Linked DNA regions of Leptothrix cholodnii SP-6. The protein of the gene in region 2 interacts with the protein of the main gene of each other region in a pairwise test. Links are inferred from orthologs where the notes say so. Each region holds a gene or a part of one and is shown on either strand. Other genes may lie near its edges.

Evidence for each region. The genes of interacting proteins can lie anywhere in the genome.
Region 1: the proteins of LCHO_RS18955 (region 2) and LCHO_RS19965 interact in binary tests that used the Escherichia coli proteins (3 or more experiments, as listed by UniProt). The link is inferred for Leptothrix cholodnii SP-6 from one-to-one orthologs.

The regions. Positions count from the first base shown.
Region 1 is NC_010524.1:4,487,413-4,494,200, reverse strand. Bases 2,358-5,277 are described here. They hold LCHO_RS19965 (glutamate-5-semialdehyde dehydrogenase), read left to right. Parts: upstream 2,358-3,137; coding sequence 3,138-4,418; downstream 4,419-5,277. Other genes in these bases: LCHO_RS19955 (LemA family protein), read left to right, coding at 5,173-5,277; queC (7-cyano-7-deazaguanine synthase QueC), read left to right, coding at 4,435-5,142; galE (UDP-glucose 4-epimerase GalE), read left to right, coding at 2,358-3,092. Also shown: ubiquinone biosynthesis regulatory protein kinase UbiB, read right to left, coding at 1-1,342; LCHO_RS19975 (hypothetical protein), read right to left, coding at 1,397-1,915; more of galE, read left to right, coding at 2,052-2,357; more of LCHO_RS19955, read left to right, coding at 5,278-5,733; LCHO_RS19950 (hypothetical protein), read left to right, coding at 5,913-6,788. UniProt on the Escherichia coli protein: Catalyzes the NADPH-dependent reduction of L-glutamate 5-phosphate into L-glutamate 5-semialdehyde and phosphate. The product spontaneously undergoes cyclization to form 1-pyrroline-5-carboxylate.
Region 2 is NC_010524.1:4,268,936-4,276,905, forward strand. Bases 2,077-4,896 are described here. They hold LCHO_RS18955 (sulfate/molybdate ABC transporter ATP-binding protein), read left to right. Parts: upstream 2,077-2,862; coding sequence 2,863-3,930; downstream 3,931-4,896. Other genes in these bases: cysW (sulfate ABC transporter permease subunit CysW), read left to right, coding at 2,077-2,835; LCHO_RS18960 (PASTA domain-containing protein), read right to left, coding at 3,979-4,896. Outside these bases: LCHO_RS18940 (sulfate ABC transporter substrate-binding protein), read left to right, coding at 1-982; sulfate ABC transporter permease subunit CysT, read left to right, coding at 989-1,822; more of cysW, read left to right, coding at 1,822-2,076; more of LCHO_RS18960, read right to left, coding at 4,897-5,466; LCHO_RS18965 (gamma-glutamyltransferase family protein), read right to left, coding at 5,554-7,152; LCHO_RS18970 (CysB family HTH-type transcriptional regulator), read right to left, coding at 7,230-7,970. UniProt on the Escherichia coli protein: Part of the ABC transporter complex CysAWTP involved in sulfate/thiosulfate import. Responsible for energy coupling to the transport system.

The sequences.
Region 1 (6,788 bases), 220 kb from region 2 along the record:
CCTCGTCCTTGATCGAGCCTAGCAGCGCGCGCCAGCCGACCTGCTCGTTCATCCAGCGTTCGAGGAAGGGCTTGGCGGTCTGCCAGAGGTCGAGCTCGGGGTCGAGCTGGCGGCCCAGCCCCTCGACGTTGAGCAGCGTCTTCTGCAGCAGCACCAGCTGCGGCTGGATCTCGACGTTGAAGCGCCGCGAGGTCTGGAACAGCCGCAGCAGCACCTGGCCGAGCGAGATGTCCTTCAACGGGCGGTCGAAATGCGGCTCGCAGACCGCGCGCACCGCGCCCTCGAGTTCGTCGACCCGGGTGCTGGCCGGCACCCAGCCGGACTCGATGTGCAGCTCGGCGACGCGCCGGTAGTCGCGCCGGAAGAAGGCCAGGAAGTTCTGCGCCAGGTATTCCTTGTCGCGCGAATCGAGCGTGCCGACGATGCCGAAATCGAGCGCGATGTAGCGCCCGAAGGTGGCCGGCGCGGTCGACACCATGATGTTGCCGGGGTGCATGTCGGCATGGAAGAAACCGTCGCGGAAGACCTGCGTGAAGAAGATCGTCACGCCGTCGCGGGCCAGCTTGGGGATGTCGATGCCGGCGGCACGCAGGGTCTCGATCTGGCTGATCGGCACGCCGTGCATGCGCTCCATCACCAGCACCTCGGCGCTCGAGAGGTCCCAGATCATCTCGGGCAGCATGATCAGGTCGAGCCCGCCCATGTTGCGGCGCAGCTGGGCGGCGTTGGCGGCCTCGCGGCCGAGGTCGAGCTCGTCGTGCAGGTAGTTGTCGAACTCGGCCACCACCTCGCGCGGACGCAGCCGGCGGCCGTCGGGCGACAGCCGCTCGAGCCAGGCCGCGGCCACGCGCAGCAGCGCCAGGTCGGCCTCGATGATGTTCAGCACGTTCGGGCGCAGCACCTTGACGGCGACTTCGCGGCCGTCGTGCAGCACGCCGAAGTGAACCTGCGCGATCGACGCGCTGGCCACCGGGTCGGCGTCGAAGCTGGCGAACACCTCCTCGATCGGCCGGCCCAGCGATTGCACGACGGCCGCGCGCGAGACGTCGCTCGGGAACGGCGGCACGCGGTCCTGCAGCTTGGCCAGTTCGTTGGCGATGTCGTGCGGGATCAGGTCGCGGCGGGTCGAGAGCACCTGGCCGAACTTGACGAAGATCGGCCCGAGGCGCTCGAGCGCCATGCGCAGTCGCACACCGCGTGGTTCGTGGTGGGTGCGGCCGATCGACATCAGCCGCGCGAGCAGTCGCAGGCTGGCGTGCGGCATGTGGCTCAGCACGAGCTGATCCATGCCCTGGCGCAGCAGCACCCAGGCGATGAACGCCAGTCGAGGCCAGTTTTTCATGGCGTCAGGCTCGGGGTCGGGCCGGCGATGCCGCCGGGCGCGCTGAGCGGGTGCTCACGCGTCGGGTGCCGCCGGGCGCACGCGCTGCACCAGGGCCTGCACGCCCTGCGCGATGGCGCGGCCGACCTGCGCCAGCTGGTGTGCCGGCGCATCGCCGATCACGCGGGCGAGGTCGTCCTCGATGTCCCAGCGCAGGTTCTCGGCCAGCCAGCTCACCTCGGCGGCCAGGGCCACGTCGCCATGAACATCCATCGGCGGGCGGCCACGCGCACCGCCGAGCAGCCAGCCGAACAGCGCCTGGTGATCCAGGCCGACCAGCAGCGCGGCACCGCTGGCGGGCGCGACGCTGCCGTCGTCCAGCTCGAGCAGGCCGGCGGGCGTGATGCGCCAGGCCGCGGGCGGCGGCGGTGGCAGCAGGGCCGGCCAGCGTTGCCATTCGATGCCGATGCTGCCGCCGGCCTGGCCGACCAGACGGCGCATGGCTTCGGGCTCGGCCGAGATCACGTGATTGAGCAGGAGGGTGAGCCGCGCGAGGGCTTCGCGCCCCAGCGGTTCGAGCAGCGCTTGAAACATCTGGCGATTGTAGGAGGCAGTTCACGAATGCTCGATGTCGCACCGGGCTCGACGCCGACCTGCTTTGCCAGAATGTTCAGAGCAGGGTGACCGGTCCGCATTCGTGGTCGGCCTTGCTTCAGCGGAAGCGCACACCATGACCACTGTCCTCCTCACTGGCGCCACCGGCTACATCGGCTCGCACACCTGGCTCGCCCTGCACAAGGCGGGCTACCGTGTCCTGGGGGTGGACAACTTCGCCAACAGCTCCCCGCAGGTCCTGGATCGCCTGGCCGGTCTGCTGGGCGAGGCCCCGGCGTTCGAGGAGGCCGACGTCAACGACACCGCGGCCATGGAGCGCATCATCGCCGCGCACGGCGTGCAGGCGGTGGTGCATTTCGCCGCGCACAAGGCGGTGGGCGAGTCGGCCGAACAGCCGCTCGAGTATTTCCGCAACAACCTCGGCGGGCTGGTCAGCGTGGGCCAGGCGATGGCCGCGCAGGACGTGTTCTCGCTCGTCTTCAGTTCGTCGGCGACGGTCTACGGCCAGCCCGAAACCCTGCCGATCCGCGAGGACTCGGCCCTGTCGGCGACCAATCCCTACGGCCTGACCAAGCTGATGGGCGAACAGCTGCTGCGTGAACTCGAGCGCTGCGACTCGCGCTGGAAGATCGCCTACCTGCGCTATTTCAATCCGGTGGGCGCACATTCGAGTGGCCTGATCGGCGAAGACCCGCGCGGCATCCCGAACAACCTGATGCCTTACGTGGCGCAGGTGGCGGTGGGCAAGCGGCCGTTCCTGCAGGTCTACGGCAACGACTACGACACCCCCGACGGCACCGGCGTGCGCGATTACATCCACGTGGTCGACCTCGCGGCCGGCCATGTTGCCGCCGTGCGCCATCTGCTGGAGCGCAAGCAGTCGCTCACCGTCAACCTCGGCACCGGCCAGGGCTACAGCGTGCTCGACGTGATCCGCGCCTTCGAGCGCGCCAGCGGCCGTGCCGTGCCGTTCAAGACGGTCGCCCGGCGCCCGGGTGACGTGGCCTCCTGCTATGCCGACCCGGCCCTGGCGCGTGAGCTGCTGGGCTGGCAGGCCGAACTCGGTCTCGACGCGATGTGCGCCGACAGCTGGCGCTGGCAATCGCGCAACCCGCAGGGCTACGCGCCGGTGGTCGGGCAGTCGCTGTCGGCCTGATCCCGCATGCCCCGCAGCGCGGGGTTGCTCTGCGACAATTCGGGCATGAACGTGCTCGACATTTCCGCCTACATGGCCCACGTCGGCGCTGCCGCGCGCAGCGCCTCGGCCCGCATGGCCGCGGCCACCACCGCCGCCAAGAACCGCGCCCTGCTGGCGCTGGCGCGCCGCCTGCGCGAAGCCGGCCCGGCGCTGGCCGAAGCCAACGCGCGTGACCTCGCCGCCGCCGAGGCCGCCGGCCTGGCCGGCCCGATGCTCGACCGCCTCAAGCTCGACGCCAAGGCCATCGCCACCGTCGCCGAAGGCTGCGAGCAGCTCGCCGCGATGCCCGACCCGATCGGCGAGATCCTGCACCTGCGCCAGCGCCCGAGCGGCATCAGCGTGGGCCAGATGCGCGTGCCGCTGGGTGTCTTCGGCATGATCTACGAGAGCCGGCCCAACGTCACCATCGAGGCCGCCTCGCTCGCCATCAAGAGCGGCAATGCGGCCATCCTGCGTGGTGGCTCCGAGGCGCTGCACTCCAACCTGGCGCTCTGGAAGCTGGTGCAGGCCGCGCTGACCGACGCCGGCCTGCCGGCCGAAGCGGTGCAGCTGGTCGAGACCACCGACCGCGCCGCCGTCGGCCGCCTGATCGCGATGCCCGAGTACGTCGACGTGATCATCCCGCGCGGCGGCAAGGGCCTGATCGAGCGCATCAGCGCCGAAGCCAAGGTGCCCGTGATCAAGCACCTCGACGGCAACTGCCACACCTACATCGACGCCCAGGTCGACATCGAGCAGGCGCTGGTCGTCACCGACAACGCCAAGACGCAGAAGTACAGCCCCTGCAACGCCACCGAGTCGCTGCTGGTGCACGTCGAGCAGGCACAGGCCTTTCTGCCACGCATCGGCGCGATCTTTGCGGCCAAGGGTGTCGAGATGCGCTGCGGCCCGCGCGCCAAGGCCATCCTGTCCGCCGTGCCGGGTGCCAAGCTGGTCGACGCCACCGAGGCCGACTGGTCCGAGGAATACCTGGCCCCGATCATCAGCATCAAGCTGGTCGATTCGCTCGATGACGCGATCGCCCACATCAACCGCTACAGCTCGCACCACACCGAGGCGATCCTGACCACCAGCCACCCGAACGCGATGCGCTTCCTGCGCGAGGTCGATTCGGCCAGCGTGATGGTCAACGCCAGCACCCGCTTCGCCGACGGCTTCGAATACGGCCTGGGCGCCGAGATCGGCATCAGCACCGACAAGTTCCACGCCCGCGGCCCGGTCGGGCTGGAGGGGCTGACCTCGCTGAAATACATCGTGCTCGGCCAGGGCGAGGTGCGCGGCTGAGCGCCGGGGAGTCGCCATGAACCGCGATTCGCGCACTGCGCTCGTGCTGTTTTCGGGTGGGCAGGACTCGACCACCTGCCTGGCCTGGGCGCTGACACGTTTCGCCCATGTCGAGACGCTGGCGTTCGACTACGGCCAGCGCCACCGCATCGAACTCGACTGCCGGCTGACCGTGCTGGCGCAGCTGCGCGAGCAGTTCCCGGACTGGGCCGAGCGGCTCGGCGCCGATCACCTGCTCGACCTGTCACTGCTGGCGCAGATCTCCGACACCGCGCTCACCACCGAGCGCGAGATCGAGCTGCAGGCCAACGGTCTGCCCAACACCTTCGTGCCCGGCCGCAACCTGCTGTTCCTCGGCATGGCGGCCACGCTGGCCTATCGGCGCAGCGCCAGCGTGCTGGTGGGTGGCATGTGCGAGACCGACTACTCCGGCTATCCCGACTGCCGCGACAACACGCTCAAGGCGCTGCAGGTGGCGCTCTCGCTCGGCCTGGCCGCGCCGATGACGATCGAGACGCCGCTGATGTTCCTGACCAAGGCGCAGACCTGGACGCTGGCCGAAGACCTCGGCGGTGCCCCGCTGGTCGAGCTGATCACCGAACACACCCACACCTGCTACCTCGGCGAGCGCGGCCAGCGCCACGCCTGGGGTCACGGTTGCGGCCACTGCCCGGCCTGCGAACTCAGGCACGCCGGCCATGCCGCGTGGCTGGGCGGGCGCTGAGCTGCGCCGCGTCGGATCGGAGCAGCGGGTTTGCCATCGCGTCTCGTGCTGATCGTCCTGGCGACGATCCTGGGTCTGTGGACACTCGGCGCCTACAACCGCCTGGTGCGCCTGCGCAACAGCATGCGCACGGCGTTTGCGCCGCTGGCCAGCCAGCTGCGGCAGCGCCATGCCGTGGCGTTGACGCTGGCCGAGGTCTCGCGCACCCGCATCACCGAGCCGCAGGATGAAGCGCTGATCGAAGCCACGCTGACGTCCGCCAGCCAGGCCGGTCGCGCCAGCGACAACGTCCAGCAGCGCCCCCTGCGCGGCGACGTGCTGCAGCAGCTGGCGATTGCCGAGGAGGTGCTGGTGGCCGCGCTCGACGAGCTCGGCCACGCCCTGCAGGACCTCACGTCCGGCATCGGCCCCGACCCGGTCGTCAGCGACCTGCTGCGCCAGCGTGATGCGCTGCAGGAGCAGATCGCCTTTTCGCGGCTGGTCTACAACCAGTCGGCCGACGAATACAACCGCGCGGTGGCCCTGTTTCCGACCACGCTGGTGGCCGGCCTGTTCGGCTTCCATGCCGCGCCCGAGTTCCCGCCGATCTGAGGCGGCCGGCGCCGGCCCGATGCACGATACAACTTGCGGCTGGACAAGCTCGGGCCGCGCGCGGACGATCGGCCCCACACGAATTGCCCGACCTGATGCCGCCCGGCACCCCTGATTCCGCCGTACCCCTTGGCAGCGTGATGCATCGACCCGAGATTCCTCCAGCAGACCCCGACACCGTGCCGCTCGCCGAAGGCGCGGCCGCGGGGCGGCCGGCCCGTGCCGAGTGGCAGGGCCTGCCCGCCGGCCGCGCGGCAAACCTGGCGCCCCGCCTGCTCGACGAGGTCGAATTGAAGGCGTGGGCGCGCTTGCGGCGCATGCGCGGGCCGGGCGAGCAGCGCGCGCTGCTGCTGGCCTTGCTGCTCACGCCCGGCAGCGCGCGCGAGCGTCAGGCCTTTGTCGAGGAATGCCACGGCGTCATGACGGCCGAGGGGGGGCGCCGCCTGGTGCAGACCTTGCCGGCTGCCGCGCGCCTGTCGGCCCTCGAGGCGGTGCTCGCGCAGTGCGCCGAGTCGCCGCTGGCCGAGCGTCAGGCCCTGCTGATGGCGGTGCGCCGCGTGATGTGCGCCGACGGTCGCGTGCGACCGCTCGATCGGCTGGCGCTGCTGCTGGTGCGGCATCGCTTCAACGGCCCGGCGCCGCTGCATCGGGGCGGGGCCCGCGACGCCGGCGAACTCGCCGGCCTGCCGCTGGCCATGCGCCAGGCCATCGCCGGACTCAGCGCCTATCTGGCGCGGCTGGTGCCGGCGGCCGACCCGCATGCCGTGGTCGGTGCCGCCGGTGCGGCCTGGCACCGTGCGGTGGTGCTGTCGGTCTGGGGCCCAGCGCCGCACCCGCCGGCTTGCCAGGTGCCGGCTCCGGACGCGCTGGTGAAGGGGCTGCGCACCCTGCAGACGCTCGACTGGATGCGCCGTCCGATGCTGGCGCGTGCCTGGGTCGAGGCGGCCCAGCCCGGCGTCGATCTGAGCCTGGACGGCGCCGAAGCGCTGCGGCTGGCCTGTGGCCTGCTCGACACGCCGATGCCGCCCGAGCTGGCGCGCCACTTCAATCAGTTG
Region 2 (7,970 bases):
GCTGGCGCTGGCCCTCGGTGCCGCCGCGCTCGGCGCCGCGGCCCGCGACATCACGCTGCTCAACGTCAGCTACGACCCGACGCGCGAGCTGTACCAGGACTTCAACAAGGCCTTCGCCGCGCACTGGAAGGCCAAGACCGGCGACACCGTCACCATCCGGCAGAGCCACGGCGGCTCGGGCAAGCAGGCCCGCTCGGTGATCGACGGACTCGACGCCGACGTCGTCACGCTGGCGCTGGCCTACGACATCGACGAGCTCAACGCCCGCGCCGGCCTGATCCCGGCCGACTGGCAGAAGCGCCTCAAGCACAACAGCTCGCCCTACACCAGCACCATCGTGTTCCTGGTGCGCAAGGGCAACCCGAAAGGCATCAAGGACTGGGACGACCTGGTCAAGCCCGGCACCGCGGTGATCACGCCCAACCCCAAGACCTCCGGCGGCGCACGCTGGAACTATCTGGCCGCCTGGGGCTACGCGCTCAAGAAGTTCGGCGGCGACGAGAAGAAGGCGCAGGCCTTCGTCGGCCAGATCCTCGCCAACGTGCCGGTGCTCGACACCGGCGCACGCGGCTCGACCACCACCTTCGTCGAACGCGGCATCGGCGACGTGCTGCTGACCTGGGAGAACGAGGCGCTGCTGGCGCAGAAGGAGCTCGGCCCCGACAAGTTCGACATCGTCGCGCCCAGCCTGTCGATCCTGGCCGAACCGCCGGTGGCTCTGGTCGACAAGGTGGCCGACAAGAAGGGCACCCGCGCCGTGGCGCAGGCCTATCTCGAGTACCTCTATTCGCCGGCAGGCCAGGACATTGCCGGCCAGAACTACTACCGCCCGATCGACCCGACCGTGGCGGCCAAGTACGCCAGGCAGTACCCGAAGGTGACGCTGTTCACCATCGACGAGGTGTTCGGCGGCTGGGCCCGCGCGCAGAAGACCCACTTCGCCGACGGCGGCAGCTTCGATCAGGTCTACACCAAGAAGTGACCGGGCATGTTCTTCACCCGCACCCTGCTCAAGCGGCACAGCGTGCTGCCGGGCTTCGACCTGGCACTCGGCTTCACGCTGCTGTATCTGAGCTTCATCGTGCTGATCCCGCTCAGCGCGGCCTTTCTCAAGACCTTCACGATGACCTGGCCGGCGTTCGTCGACGCGGTCGGTTCGCCGCGCGTGCTGGCGTCGTACCGGCTGACCTTCGGCGCCTCGTTCGCCGCGGCACTGATCAACGCCTTCTTCGGCCTGATCGTGGCCTGGGTGCTGGTGCGCTACGAGTTCCCGTTCAAGCGCCTGATCGACGCGCTGGTGGATCTGCCGTTTGCATTGCCGACCGCAGTGGCCGGCATCGCGCTGACGGCGCTGTATGCGCAGAACGGCTGGATCGGCCAGTGGCTGCCGTTCAAGGTCAGCTTCACGCCGATCGGCGTGTTCGTGGCGCTGACCTTCATCGGCCTGCCGTTCGTCGTGCGCACGCTGCAGCCGGTGCTGGAGAACATGCAGAAGGAACTTGAAGAAGCCGCCGCCACGCTGGGCGCGAGCCGCTGGCAGACCTTCCGCCACGTGATCTTCCCGATCCTGTCGCCGGCGCTGCTGACCGGCTTCGCGCTCGCCTTTGCGCGCGCCTTGGGCGAATACGGCTCGGTGATCTTCATCGCCGGCAACATGCCGCTGGTGAGCGAGATCACGCCGCTGCTGATCATCACCAAGCTCGAACAGTACGACTACACCGGCGCCACCGCGATCGCGGTCGTGATGCTGGTGGCGGCCTTCGTGCTGCTGCTGACCATCAATGCGCTGCAAGCCTGGGCGCGCGCACGGCAAGGGCGATGATGACCACCCCTCGCCAAACGAGTACGTTCGTCGATCCCCCGAGGGGATCCGGGCCGGCTTGGGAGCGGCCCGGCGCTCGGCCCGGCCTCCGCGTTGCAGGCGCCACACCGCGCAGCATCCGCGCCGCCACCGCAGAGCCCGCCTGGGTCAAGTGGCTGCTGATCGGCACCGCGCTGGCCTTCCTGACCTTCTTCCTGTTCGTGCCGCTGGCGATCGTGTTCGCCGAGGCGTTCAAGAAAGGCTGGGACGTCTACCTGGCCGCGATCGTCGATGACGACGCACTTTCAGCGATCAAGCTCACGCTGATCGCCGCCGGCATCTCGGTGCCGCTGAACCTGGTGTTCGGCGTCGCCGCGGCCTGGTGCATCGCCAAGTTCGAGTTCCGCGGCAAGAACGTGCTGCTCACCCTCATCGACCTGCCGTTCAGCGTCAGCCCGGTGATCTCGGGCCTGATCTACGTGCTGATCTTCGGCCTGCAAGGCTGGTTCGGCGAGTGGCTGCGCGACCACGACCTGAAGGTCATCTTCGCGGTGCCCGGCATCGTGCTGGCCACCGTGTTCGTGACCTTCCCGTTCGTGGCGCGCGAGCTGATCCCGCTGATGCAGGCGCAGGGCACCGAGCAGGAAGAAGCCGCCCGCGTGCTGGGCGCCAACGGCTGGCAGATCTTCTGGCGCGTGACGATGCCCAACATCAAGTGGGCGCTGCTGTACGGCGTGATCCTGTGCAATGCGCGGGCGATGGGCGAGTTCGGCGCGGTCAGCGTGGTGTCGGGCCACATCCGCGGCATGACCAACACGATGCCGCTGCACATCGAGATCCTCTACAACGAATACCAGTTCGCCGCGGCCTTTGCGGTGGCCTCGCTGCTGGCGCTGCTGGCGCTGGTGACGCTGGTTCTGAAATACCTGGTCGAGCAGCGGATGAAACAGGGCCCCCAGGCTTCCTCCGGTCGCCACCCCCCGAGGGGGCTCCGCCAGCAGACCGGCAAAGCCGGATCTGCGGCGGCGGCTTGATCAACACAACCAACCTGAAGCGAGCACATGTCGATCGAAGTCCGCAACCTCAACAAGCGCTTCGGCAAGACCGTCGTCTGCGACAACCTCAACCTCGACATCCCGTCGGGCGAACTGGTCGCGCTGCTGGGCCCGTCGGGCTCGGGCAAGACCAGCCTGCTGCGCATCATCGCGGGGCTCGAAGTGCCCGATTCGGGCAGCGTGCTGTTCCACGGCGAGGACGCCACCCACACCGACGTGCGCGAGCGCCAGGTCGGTTTCGTGTTCCAGCATTACGCGCTGTTCGCGCACATGACGATCTTCGAGAACGTCGCTTTCGGCCTGCGCGTGCGACCCAAGGTGACGCGGCCGAGCGATGCCGAGATCCGCCGCAAGGTCACCGACCTGCTGCAGCTGGTACAGCTCGACTGGATCGCCGACCGCTACCCGCACCAGCTCTCCGGAGGCCAGCGCCAGCGCATCGCCTTGGCGCGCGCGCTGGCGGTCGAGCCCAAGGTGCTGCTGCTCGACGAGCCCTTCGGCGCGCTCGACGCCAAGGTGCGCAAGGAACTGCGGCGCTGGCTGCGCCGGCTGCATGACGAGGTGCATGTCACCAGCGTCTTCGTCACGCACGACCAGGAAGAGGCGATGGAAGTGGCCGACCGCATCGTCGTGATGAACCAGGGCCGCATCGAGCAGGTCGGCAGCCCGGACCAGGTCTACGACCACCCGGCCACGCCCTTCGTGCTGCAGTTCCTGGGCGACGTCAACCTGTTCCACGGCCGGCTCGGCCATGCGCCGGGTGGCAGCACGTCGGCCGCCGAGGTCAGCTACGTGCGCCCGCACGAACTCGAAGTGATCGGCGCCCCCGAGGCCGACACGCTGGCGGTGACGCTGAGCCAGGCACTCACCGTCGGCCCGAGCACGCGGCTGGAGTTCAAGCGCGAGGACGGCAGTTATGTGGACGTGGAACTGCCGCGCGCGCAGTGGCAGCTGCTGCGCGAACGCCTGGGCCTGGCCAACGGCAGCCGCGCGTGGCTGAAGGCGCGGCGGGTGACGCGCTTCGTGGCCGGTGGCGAGCCGGCCACGGCGGACGATCCGGCCGCGATGATCTGAGCGTCAGGCAACGTCCGACCTGGCCCGCCTGAAGCCCGGCGCGCGGGTTCAGTCGAGCACCACGACCTTGAGCCAGCCGTCGCCGTAGGCCTCGAGCACCCGCGCCATCTGGCCCCTGGACAGCACGTCGAGGGTCTTGCTGCCCGAGCGCGGTTCGGTGCGGAGATTGCCCGCCGTGTCCATGCGGAAGGTCTGGCCGCCCTTGAGTTGCCGCCCCGCCGCGTGATAGACCCAGCCGCCGGCCGCGGCCACACGCAAGGTCACGGTGTCGCCGGGGTTGAGGCGGGATCCGGCGGCGGGCTTCATCTCCGCGACGGTCCCGACCGCGGCGCCGGGAATCCAGTCGCGAACGACCTGCGGGTTGAAGCGGGCCTCTTTCAGGGCCTGCTCGGCCTCGGCCACGGGGCGCTTGACGAGGTCGGCGAGCAGTGCCTTCGGGGCCGAGACCTCGAGCACGACCGGCTTGCTCGAGAAGTGCCGGCTGCCACCCGGCGGCTGCATGCCGATCACCACGCCTTCGGGCTTGGGGCTCGCGGTCTCGCGGATCTCGACCGGCGCGGAGAAGCCCGCATCCTGGATCGTCGACTTCGCCTTCTCGATCGGCAGATCGAGCACGGACGGCAGCAGGCGCATGCCCGAGACGTACAGCGTCACCTCGCGGTCGGCGGGCACGGCCTGACCGGCGGCCGGGTCGGTGCCGATCACCTTCGGAAAGCGCAGTTCGGCATGTTCCTGCTCGACGAGCTTGACCTTGAGCCCGGCCGCCTCGAGCAACTCGCTGGCCTCGCGCCGGGACCTGTCGTTGACCGACGGCACCCACGTGGCCGGCGCGACGACCGCTTCCGAAACCGCCTGCGAAACCGCCGGCGACGCAACCGGTGGCCCTGCGGCCGTCGGCGCCGCGACCAGCGGATCGTCTCTCGTTGCCTGGCCCAGGAAGTAGCCACCCGCCAACAGGGCGACCGTCACGGCAACGCCGCCGCCGATCATCAGGCCCTTGCGGGAGGTGCCGCTCGCCTCGGCGGCCGGCGCCGGGTCGGGCCGGGCCGTCCGGGGCAAGCCGAGCGTCGTCGTGGCAGCCGCCGGCCCCGGCGCGGCGGGCTGCGCCGACAACACGGCCTGGATATCCCGGCCGAGCCGGTCGATGTGCTGCTCCAGCGGCGGCGTGATCGCGTCGAGCCAATGGATGGAGCCGACGTAGTACTTGAACGCCTTGCTCATCTCGGCGTTCTGGATCCGCACCGGCATGATCGTGCGGCCGATGCTGACGGCACGTTCGACTTCGCGGCGGACCTGTTTCGACCCGTCGGCGTGGGCGCTGTAGACCAGCACCATCACGCGCGCACTCTCGATCGCCTGGACGATCGAATCGGCGTACTCCGAGCCCGGCGGCACATCGCGCGGGGCGATCCAGCAGCGGATGCCCTGGGACTCGAGGCGATTGCAAATTGCATCGGCCTCCAGCCGGTCATGGCTCGAATAGCTGATCAGGACATCGTGAGCCATTGGCTTCTCCCTGCGTCGGTCATCGACCACGATAGCCGCGGCCGGCCACGTTTCAATTGGGGTCAACCGCGCAAGGCGCCCGATGGATCAGCGCACGGCCTGCGCGCGTGAGCTGCGTCAGTACGCCGCCACCGAGCCGTTGCTGCGCGGGTCGAAGCCCCCCACCAGCAGCCCGTTGGCCTCGCGGATCAGCGCACCGGCGTGGCCGACCGACTCGTCCCAGTCGGCCAGCAGCTCGACCTCGTGGCCCAGCGCGCGCAGCGCAGCCACCGTCGACGCCGGGAAGCGTGATTCGAGCTTGAGGCTGTCGCTGGCCATGCCCCAGGTGCGCCCGAGCAGCCAGCGCGGCAGCTCGATCGCCGCCTGCGGCGCCAGGCCGAAGCGGTGGATGCGGCTGAACACCGTGGCCTGCGTCTGCGGCTGGCCGTCGCCGCCCATCGTGCCGTAGACCATCAGGCGGCCGTCGTCGAGCTGCGCCAGCGCCGGGTTGAGGGTGTGGAACGGCCGCTTGTGCGGCGCCAGCGCGTTGATGTGCGCGGGGTCGAGGCTGAAGCTGCAGCCGCGGTTCTGCCAGTTGACGCCCGAGCCCGGCAGCACGATGCCCGATCCGAACTCGTGATAGATGCTCTGGATGAACGAGACCGCGCGGCCCTGGCCGTCGATCACGCCCATCCAGACGGTGTCGCCGGGGTCGGTCTTGCGGCCGAAGGGCGCGGCCTGCGTCAGGCTGATGCGCCCGGCCAGCTCGTCGAGCAGCTCGTCGCGCAGCAGCGCGGCGGGTGCGATCTTCATGAAGGCCGGGTCGGTGACGTGCTGGTCGCGCAGCGCAAACGCCTGCTTGGTGGCCTCGACCTGTGCATGCACGAAGGCCGGGCCGAGCGGGTCGGCGTCCCAGCCCTTGAGGCGCGCCATGATGCCCAGGATCATCAGCGAGACCACGCCCTGCGAGGGCGGCGTCATGTTCATCAGCGTCAGGCCCTGCAGGCGCAGCGCCAGCGGGTCGACGCGCTTGGCGTGGTGCGCCTGCAGGTCGGCCAGCGTCAGCGGGCTGTCGACGGCGGCCAGTTCGGCGGCGAGCTGGCGCGCCAGGTCACCGCGGTAGAAATCATCCGTGCCGTGCGCGGCGATGCGTTCGAGCGTGGCGGCCAGGCGCGGCAGCTTGAACAGGCTGCCGGCGGCGGGCACCTCGCCGCCGGGCAGGAAGGTCTCGGCAAAACCGGCGATCGGCGCCAGCTCGGCCTGCTTGGCCGTGGTGCAGGCCCACTGGCTGTGCGTGACGGGAATGCCCTCGCGGGCGTACCAGGTGGCGTCTTCGAGCAGGCGCGACAGCGGCAGGCGCCCGCCCCACTCTTGCGACAGCGCATGCGCCGCGCCCCAGCCCGACACCGTGCCGGCCACCGTCAGCGCCGCCACGCCGCCTCGAAACGGGATGCTGCCGCGCACGCCGCGCTGCGCGTAGCGGTCGATCGAGGCCGCCGCCGCGCTGGCGCCACTGGCGTCGATGCCCTGCGGCTGGCCGCCCGGGCCGCTGATGACCCAGAAGCCGTCGCCGCCGATCGAGTTCATGTGCGGGTAGACCACCGCGATCGAGGCCGCGGCGGCGATCATGGCTTCGAGCGCGTTGCCGCCTTCGCGCAGCACGCGCAAGGCGGCTTCGGAGGCCAGGCTGTGAGGTGCCACGGCGATGCCGCGGCGGCCGAGGAAGGATTGGGTCATGGTGTCTCCGCGCAGGTTGTGGAACGCAGGCGCGATGATGCCGTGACCGGCCGCCGGTCCGGGCCGGACGGGGCGGCTCAGTCTTCGACCGGCTCGCCCGTCAGCGCCTGCTCGACCGCCTCGCGTGTCAGCGTCGGTGCAAAGGCCTCGATGAAGGCGTAGACGTAGCCGCGCAGCCAGGTGCCGCGCCGGATCGCCAGCCGGGTCAGGTTGATCTCGAACAGGTGGCCGGCGTCGAGCGCTTGCAGGTTGCGGTCGCGCTCGGCGTCGAAGGCGATCGAGGCGACGAGGCCCACGCCGATGCCGAGCTCGACGTAGGTCTTGATGACGTCGGCGTCCATTGCGGTCAGCACCACGGCGGGCTTGAGGCCGGCGCGGGCGAAGGCCTCGTCGATGTGGGTGCGGCCGGTGTAGCCGGTGTCGTAGGTGACGATGGGTTCGCGCGCGAGCTGCGCCAGCGTGATCGGCCCGTCCACATCGAGCAGCGGATGCCCGACCGGCACCACGACGCTGTGGGTCCAGCGGTAACACGGCAGCGCCACCAGCTGCTCGTACTGCGCCAGCGCCTCGGTGGCGACGCCGATGTCGGCCTCGCCCGACAGCAGCATCTCGGCCACCTGGCGCGGCGAGCCCTGGTGCAGGTTGAGCGTGACGTGCGGATAGAGCGTGCGGAAATCGCGCACCACCTGCGGCAGCGCGTAACGCGCCTGCGAGTGGGTGGCGGCGATCGACAGCCGGCCGGTGTCCTGGGACGCGAAGTCGGCACCGGCGCGCCGCAGGTTGTCGGCGTCGAGCAGCAGGCGCTCGACGATCGGCAG